Linked DNA regions of Archangium primigenium. Each later gene encodes a partner of the first gene's protein in a complex. Links are inferred from orthologs where the notes say so. Each region holds a gene or a part of one and is shown on either strand. Other genes may lie near its edges.

The links. The genes of interacting proteins can lie anywhere in the genome.
Region 2: the proteins of I3V78_RS16420 (region 1) and I3V78_RS36140 are in contact, whole or in part, in a cryo-EM structure (PDB 7NYH), measured with the Escherichia coli proteins. The link is inferred for Archangium primigenium from one-to-one orthologs.

What each region holds. Positions count from the first base shown.
Region 1 is NZ_JADWYI010000001.1:3,954,000-3,958,480, reverse strand. Bases 832-3,638 are described here. They hold I3V78_RS16420 (complex I subunit 1/NuoH family protein), read left to right. Parts: upstream 832-1,412; coding sequence 1,413-2,864; downstream 2,865-3,638. Other genes in these bases: I3V78_RS16415 (NuoI/complex I 23 kDa subunit family protein), read left to right, coding at 2,888-3,589; I3V78_RS16425 (2Fe-2S iron-sulfur cluster-binding protein), read left to right, coding at 832-1,410. Also shown: more of I3V78_RS16425, read left to right, coding at 1-831; I3V78_RS16410 ((2Fe-2S) ferredoxin domain-containing protein), read left to right, coding at 3,750-4,109; I3V78_RS16405 (CHASE2 domain-containing protein), read right to left, coding at 4,120-4,481. UniProt on the Escherichia coli protein: NDH-1 shuttles electrons from NADH, via FMN and iron-sulfur (Fe-S) centers, to quinones in the respiratory chain. The immediate electron acceptor for the enzyme in this species is believed to be ubiquinone.
Region 2 is NZ_JADWYI010000001.1:8,802,982-8,806,817, forward strand. The notes cover bases 838-3,836. They hold I3V78_RS36140 (NADH-quinone oxidoreductase subunit J), read left to right. Parts: upstream 838-2,077; coding sequence 2,078-2,596; downstream 2,597-3,836. Other genes in these bases: nuoF (NADH-quinone oxidoreductase subunit NuoF), read left to right, coding at 838-2,081; nuoK (NADH-quinone oxidoreductase subunit NuoK), read left to right, coding at 2,658-2,969; nuoL (NADH-quinone oxidoreductase subunit L), read left to right, coding at 3,011-3,836. Outside these bases: I3V78_RS36125 (TIGR02266 family protein), read right to left, coding at 1-126; I3V78_RS36130 (NADH-quinone oxidoreductase subunit NuoE family protein), read left to right, coding at 231-719; more of nuoF, read left to right, coding at 747-837. UniProt on the Escherichia coli protein: NDH-1 shuttles electrons from NADH, via FMN and iron-sulfur (Fe-S) centers, to quinones in the respiratory chain. The immediate electron acceptor for the enzyme in this species is believed to be ubiquinone.

The DNA.
Region 1 (4,481 bases):
GAGCAGCAGCGCGCGGTGATGGAGTTCCTGCTGCTCAACCACCCGGTGGATTGCTCCATCTGCGACCAGGCCGGTGAGTGCAAGCTGCAGGATTACTACATGCGCTACGACTACCGCCCCTCGCGTCTGGAGGGCGGGAAGATCCTCAAGAACAAGCGCAAGGTGCTCGGGCCCCGCGTGGTGCTGGACCAGGAGCGCTGCATCCTGTGCAGCCGCTGCGTGCGCTTCATGAACGAGGTGCCCAAGGAGCCGCAGCTGGGCATCTTCGGCCGTGGCAGCCACGAGGTCATCGACACGTTCCCCGGCAGCGAGCTGGACAGCAACTACTCGCTCAACACGGTGGACATCTGCCCGGTGGGCGCGCTGCTCAGCCGCGACTACCGCTTCCGTGCCCGCTCGTGGTTCCAGTCCGCCGCGCCGTCCGTGTGCACGGGCTGCTCGCGCGGCTGCAACACGTACGCGGACTTCATGGGGCAGGAGACCTACCGCTACCGGCCGCGCGAGAACGAGGCCATCAACAAGAGCTGGCTGTGCGACCACGGCCGCCTCACCTACAAGGGGCTCAACCTGGGCCGCGTGCTCAGCGCCGTGGTGGGCCGCCAGCAGGGGGGCACCGCCCGTCCCGAGGTGGCGCGTCAGGAAGCCCTCCAGACCGCGGCGCGTGAGCTCACGGGCGCCAAGGGCAAGGGCCTCGCGGTGCTCGCCTCCCCGGTGGCCTCCAACGAGGATCTGCTCGCCGCGCTCACCTTCGCCAAGGGCACGCTGGGCGCGCGCGAGGTGTACGTGGGCGGCCGGCCCGAGGGTCAGGCGGATCACTTCCTGCTGACCGCGGACAGGAACCCCAACCGCAAGGGCCTGGAGCTCATCGCCCAGGGCCTGGGGCTCGCGCTCAAGCCGTTCGAGGAGCTCATCAAGGGCCTCGCCAGCGGCAAGGTGAAGGCGCTCTACGCCGTGGGCACCGAGGTGCCCGGGGACGTGGAGGCCTTCGCCCAGGCGGCGGCCCAGCTCGACGTGTTCGTGGCCCAGGCGACGAACGAGTCGGCCCTCACCGCGCAGGCCACCGTGCTCCTGCCGGCCTCCGCGCACGTGGAGGCGGATGGCTCGTTCGTGCAGGTGGACGGCCACATCCAGCGCTTCCGCAAGGCCTACCCCTCCAAGGGCGAGGCCGTGGGGCACTGGGCGCTCGCCGCCGAGCTCACCCGGCAGATGGGCGGCAGCGCCGCCTGGACGACCTCGCGCGAGGCCTTCCGCGAGCTGAGCAAGGGCGTGCCCGAGTTCGTGTCGTTCGACTGGGACAAGGCCGCCCCGCCCGACCGGGAGAAGCCCGGCATCAACCCTCTGGCCGCCGCCGCCGACGGCCGGCCCCCGGGCTACCGTGAGTTCGGCGCTCCCAGGGTCCGAGGTCTCTGACAATGCGCGTCTTCACCATCCTCTTCATGTTCTTCGTCTTCGTGGGCTACTTCGCCGCGATGACGCTCCTGGCCTACCTCGTCGGTGGCCAGGTGGAGGCGCTGTTCCCGGGCGGCAGCCGGTTGACCAACGTGTTCTTCCTGATGATCGCCCTGGTGATGGCGATCGGCTCGATGCTCACCGTGGCCGAGCGCAAGTGGAGCGCGCTGATGCAGGACCGCATCGGTCCCAACCGAGCGCGCATCGACCTGCCCCTCTTGCGCAACAACGCCCTGGGCGGCATCCCGCACTTCCTCGCCGACGGCGCGAAGATGCTGTTCAAGGAGGACCACTTCCCGGCCGCGGCCAACAAGCTGCTCTACAACCTGGCCCCCATGCTGGCCTTCGCGCCGGTGTTCGCGCTGTTCGCCGTGGTGCCCGCGGGCCCCAGCGTGCGCGTGTTCGGCCAGGCGGTGGACATGGTGGTGGCCACGCCGGACTTCGGCCTGCTCTACGTGTTCGCCATCGCCTCGCTGGCGGTGTACGGCACGTCGCTGGCCGGCTGGGCGTCCAACAACAAGTTCGCGCTGCTCGGCGGCGTGCGCGCCTCCTCCCAGATGATCTCCTACGAGGTGGCGCTGGGCCTGTCGCTCGTGGGCCTGATGATGGCCTTCTCCACGGTGCAGCTGCCCGCGTTCGTGGGCCACGTCACCAACGAGCTGGGCCTGGGCGGCGACGCCTCCGGTCAGGCGCGCTACCTGTGGTCCACGAAGCTGGGCCGCTTCGACATCGGCGTGCCCGCGTGGGGCTTCCTCCTGCAGCCCATGGGGTTCTTCCTGTTCTTCGCGGCGGCGTTCGCGGAGACCAAGCGCGCCCCCTTCGACAGCCCCGAGGGTGAGTCGGAGATCATCGGCTACTTCGTCGAGTACTCGGGCATGAAGTTCGGCCTGTTCATGATCTCCGAGTTCGTGGAGGTGGTGATCCTCTCGGGCCTCATCACGGTGCTCTTCTTCGGCGGCTACCACCTGCCCTTCGGCGGCGAGTGGCTGTCCAACCTGCGCGTGATGCGGGAGCACGGCTGGCTGTACGGCACGGTGCTCGGCACGGTGTTCTGGCTCAAGGTGCTCTTCTTCATCTGGGTGCAGATGATGATCCGCTGGTCGTTCCTGCGCTTCCGCTACGATCAGATCCAGACGCTCGGCTGGAAGATCCTCCTGCCGCTGGGCCTCATCAACGTGTTCGCCACGGGCGCGCTGGTGCTGTGGGATCCCTCGCTTCGGGCGCTGGCCATCTTCGGCATCCTGCAAATCCTCGTGCTGGTGGGCCTGACCCTCCGTCCGGAGTCGGAGGACACGGCGCACACGGGCCCCACCGGCGCGCACGCGCCCGGGCTGCCCGCCGGCACGCACGCCGCTCACGCGGACACCCCCTCGGCCGCCGCGCACGCCCGCGCCTCCACGGCCGCCTCGCATTAAGTCGGAGCGACGAGAAAGACACCATGGCTTACAAGGCGACCCAAGACCCCCGTACCGACGTACGCGAGCGCGCCTACCTGCCGGAGCTCCTCCGCGGGTTGGCCATCACCACGCGCCACTTCTGGCGCAACCTCTTCGGCACGCGCGACACGAAGACCCCCTTCGAGGAGCGCACCGGCACCAGCCTCGTCACCACGGTGCAGTACCCCGAGGAGAAGATTCCCTACCCGCCGGGCTACCGCGGGCTGCACCGCCTGGTGCCGCGGGACGACGGCAAGCCGCGCTGCGTGGCCTGTTACATGTGCGCCACCATCTGCCCGGCCCAGTGCATCTACATCGAGGCGGGCGAGTACGCGCCGGGCGCGGACGAGAAGGAGTCGCGCGTCATCGAGAAGTACCCGACCCAGTTCGTCATCGACGAGCTGCGCTGCATCGTGTGCGGCCTGTGCGTGGAGGCGTGCCCCAAGGACGCCATCCGCATGGACACCTACACGCACACGCCGCCGGAGTACAACCGGCAGGGGTTCGTGTACGACATCCCCCGGCTGCTCAAGGGCCCCGCGGTGTCGCACCCGTCGGATCCCTGGAACAAGCGCTCGAGCTCCGAGCCGCCCGCCCACGCGCACAAGGAAGCCCACACGCGCATCGGCGAGGAGGAGCACTCGCACTCCCGGGCCATCGTCTCGCACGACGGGCCGGTGCCGGTGACGAAGTTCATCAAGTAGTCGCGCCCGGTGTCCGCGCTCGGCCCGCCCCTCCGTGTAACCCACGGGGAAGGCGGGCCGATGTCGTTGGGGCCCCAGACGTGGGCGAGGAAGAGGACGGGCCCGCTCCGCCCGCGAGGCCCTTTGCAGTCCGCCTCAAACTCCGTAGGGTTTGCCCGCGATGAAGCGCTACCGCCTGTCCGTCTGCAAGGGCTCGAGCTGCAAGGCCGGGGGCTCGGATGCCGTGGCCCAGGCCGCGCGCGAGGAGCTGTCCACGCGGGGCCTCGTGCCGCGCTGCGAGCTGTACCGCGGCGGCTGTTATGGCTTCTGCCACATGGGGCCCAACGTCGTGCTGCGCGAGGAGACGGGCCGCAAGCGCGATCCGCTCTCCCCCGAGGACTACCAACTCATGGGCTGGGAGGGCGAGGCGTACTACTCGCACATGACGCCGGAGAAGATGCGGCGCGTGGTGGCCGAGCACGTCTCCCAGGACACGCCCGTCGTCGAGCTGCTCGGCCACCCCGAGGAAGCCGAGGACTAGCCGCCGCCGCTCAGGCGCCCTCCAGCGCGAACACGCCGTCCCAGTCCTCGGGCGGCATGGTCCGGAGGTAGGCGCGGCAGCGCTCGGCATACACCTGGGCCAGGGGATCCTGGAACTCCTCCACGCCCCGGAGGAACAGCGCCAGCGCCACGTCGAAGCGCCGCTGGTGGTACGTGGTGAGCGCCTGCTCGTGGATGGACAGCAGCTCCTGGACGCGCGCGTCCAGCTCGCCCTTGCGGCCCATCAGCTCGTGCAGGCGCGTGGCCTGGGTGCGCCCGCTGGGCCGCACCCGGTCCACCTCGCGGAAGACGAAGCCGTCCTGCGCGAGCCGCGCGACCCCGTCGCCCACCAGCACGAAGGTGCCGAAGTGCC
Region 2 (3,836 bases), 4.8 Mb from region 1 along the record:
CACGAAGATTCCTCCGCGCGACAGATTCTCCGTCACCTCCGCCATGCGGGACTGATCCGGAAACCGAACCCGCAGCACGAGCGGCACTCGGGGCTCCTCTCGTTTATCTTCTGATCCCCGATTCATAACAAAGTGTTGAAATCGCTCGGATTTTCGCTGATGCGGCGCAGTGTAGCGCCGTGGGTTTATGTTGACAACGCGGGCGTCAGGGACTTACGAACCGCCCCGCCATGGCGGAGCTCCTGTTCACCCCTGAAGAGCAGAAGAAGTTCGATGCGCAGATCTCCGAGATCCTGTCGCACTACCCTCCGGATCGGAAGAGCGCAGGCATGTTGCCAGCGCTTCGGGTGCTGCAGGACATCAAGGGATGGCTGCCCCCTGAAGGCATCAAGTTGGTGGCGAGCGCACTGGAAGTGCGGCCCGAGCGCGCCTACGAGGTGGCGAGCTTCTACGTGATGTATCACCTCAAGAAGCCGGGCAAGTACGTCATCGACGTCTGCACGAATCTGCCCTGTGCCCTCAGGGGCGCGGAGCAGATGCTCGCCTATCTGGAGCGCAAGCTCGGCCTCAAGGCCGGTGAGGCCAACGCGCTCTTCACCCTGCGCGAGACCGAGTGCCTGGCCTCCTGTGGCACGGCGCCCTGCCTGCAAGTCAACGAGGACCACCACGACAACCTCGACCGGGCCAAGCTCGACGCCCTCTTCAGCAAGCTCTCCTGACCCACTGCATCAAGGGATCTGATTTCCATGGCGACAACGGCATTCGAACCCGTCATCTCGACCGGCTGGGGTCAGCCCCAGTCCTGGACGATGGACTCGTACAAGAAGCGCGGGGGCTACAAGGGGCTCGAGAAGGCGCTGGAGCTCACGCAGGCGCAGATCATCGACGAGGTGAAGAAGTCGAATCTGCGGGGCCGCGGCGGCGCGGGCTTCCCCACGGGCCTCAAGTGGAGCTTCGTTCCGCAGAACAACCCCAAGCCCAAGTACCTCGCCGTCAACGGCGACGAGTCCGAGCCGGGGACGTTCAAGGACCGCAACATCCTCACGCATGACCCGCACATGCTGCTCGAGGGCATCGCGATCGCGTCCTACTCGCTCAACGTGCACACCTGCTACGTGTACCTGCGCGGCGAGTTCAAGTTCCCCGCGGAGCGCCTGCAGGCGGCCATCAAGGAGGCGTACGCGGCGGGCATCTTCGGCAAGACGCTCCTGGGCAAGGACTACGCGCTGGACGTGTACCTGGTGCGCGGCGCGGGCGCCTACATCTGCGGCGAGGAGACGGCGCTGCTCGAGAGCCTCGAGGGCAAGAAGGGCTGGCCCCGGCTCAAGCCGCCGTTCCCCGCGGTGGTGGGCCTGTTCGGCTGCCCCACGGTGGTCAACAACGTGGAGACGCTCGCCAGCGTGCCGCACGTGTTCACCCGGGGCGCGGCCTGGTACGCGGGCCTGGGCACGGACAAGTCGGGCGGCACGCGCCTCATCTGCCTGTCGGGCACGGTGAACCGGCCGGGCGTGTACGAGGTGCCGCTGGAGACGACGTTCAGCCAGCTCATCTTCGAGGACAAGTACGGCCGGGGCCTGCCCGCGGGCCGGAAGATCAAGGCCATCGTGCCCGGCGGCTCCTCGGCGCCCATCCTGAGCCCGGACGAGCTGGACATCGCCATGGAGTTCGAGGCGGTGAAGGTGAAGCAGACCATGGCGGGCTCCGGCGGGGTCATCGTCATGGACGACACCACCTGCATGGTGCGCTGCCTGTGGCGCATCGCGCGCTTCTACGCCGAGGAGTCGTGCGGTCAGTGCACGCCGTGCCGCGAGGGCACGCCGTGGCAGACGCGCATCCTGCGCAAGATCGAGGAGGGCCGGGGCGAGCCGGGAGACGTGGACCAGCTGTACAACGTGGCCTCCTCCATCGCGCCCTACCCGCCCATCGGCCTGGGCAACACCATCTGCGCGCTGGGCGACGCCGCGGCCTTGCCCACCCATTCCTTCCTCATGCGCTTTCGCGACGAGTTCGAGGCGCACATCCGCGAGCACCGCTGCCCGTTCGGCGACAAGCCCTGGGGCGCGCTGGGAGACTGGTCGTGAGCATCGAGCACGTTCTCTTCGGAGCCTTCGCCCTCCTCACGGTGGTGTCGGCCCTGCTGGTCATCTTCGCCAAGAGCCCCATCAGCTCCGCCATGTCGCTGGTGGCCACGTTCTTCTTCCTGGCCGGCATCTACGTGCTCCTGTGGGCGCACACGGTGGCGGTGATGCAGGTGATGGTCTACGCGGGCGCCATCATGGTGCTCTTCCTGTTCGTCATCATGCTGCTCAACCTGGGCGAGTCCACCGGGGGCGCGGCGGGTCCGCTGCTGACGCTGCCGCGCGTGGCCGGCGGCGTGTCGGCCGCGGGGCTGCTGGTGGTGCTGGTGATGGCCATCTGGCGCCTGCCGGACGTGGAGCCCCTGTCCGGGCAGCGCGCGGTGAGCGAGGGCTTCGGCACGCTCGCGCGGGTGGGAGAGAGCATCTTCACCCAGTGGCTGTTGCCCTTCGAGGCCGTCAGCCTGCTGTTGCTGGTGGGCATGGTGGGCGCGGTCGTGGTGGCCAAATCGCGGATTTGAGTCCGTCCCCTTCAACCCTCTGCTAGAAGGCGGGCCCGCGTCCGCCCTCCGTCCACCGGCCATGGCCAACTCCGTCGACATCAAATACTACCTCATCCTCGCCGCCGTCCTGTTCTGCCTGGGCATGTTCGGCGTGCTCGTGCGCCGCAACGCCCTGGTGGTGTTCATGTGCGTGGAGCTGATGCTCAACGCGGCGAACCTGACGTTCCTCGCCTTCGCCAAGCAGCACGGGAATGTGACGGGCCACGTGTCCGCCTTCTTCGTGATCGCCGTGGCGGCGGCGGAGGCCTCCATCGGGCTCGCCATCGTCATCGCCGTGTTCCGCAGCCGCGGCACCGTCAACATCGAAGACATCCGGACGATGAAACACTGAGGGTCCGGACCCTCCTTCCGCCCTAGAGAGCCCTGTCCGCCATGGATGCCCTCAAGTCCTTCTTCATGACCGCGCCGGTGGAGCCCGCCGAGTTCGCGCAGTCGTTGTGGCTCATCATCGCGCTGCCCCTGCTCGGGGCGTTCGTGTGTGGCGTGTTCGGCAAGCGGCTGGGCCGCGGCAACGTGCACCTCATCGCGTGCGCGTCGGTGGCCGGCGCGTTCGTGCTGTCGGCCATCGCCTTCTGGTGCGTCAACCACGCGCCCCAGGGCGGCCTGCCGGTGAGCATGGAGAACCCCTTCTCCGCGAGCGCGCTGCGCTACAGCATCGGCTACGACTACGGCATCTGGTTCGCCGCCGGGGACTTCCGGGTGAACCTGGGTCTGATGGTGGACCACCTGTCGGGCATCATGCTGCTGGTCATCACCGGCGTGGGCTTCCTCATCCACCTGTACTCCACGAGCTACATGGAGCACGACGAGAGCGGCTGGCGCTACTTCGCCTACCTCAACCTCTTCGTCGCGGCGATGCTCACGCTGGTGCTCGCCGACAACCTGGTGCTCCTGTTCGTGGGCTGGGAGGGCGTGGGCCTGGCCAGCTACCTGCTCATCGGTTTCTGGTACACGGACGCCGCCAAGGCCTGGGCGGGCCGCAAGGCGTTCGTCACCAACCGCATCGGCGACTTCGCCTTCCTCATCGCCTCCTTCCTGCTCGTGCTGCTGGTGGGCGCCTTCACGGGCCAGGCCAACCCGGCCAACTACACCAGCGTGGGCGTGGACCCCTCGGCGGCCCAGACGCGCTACGCCGAGGGCCTGGCGTTCAAGGGTCCGTTGAGCTTCATGGGCCTGGAGATCATGGCCAACGCGCTGC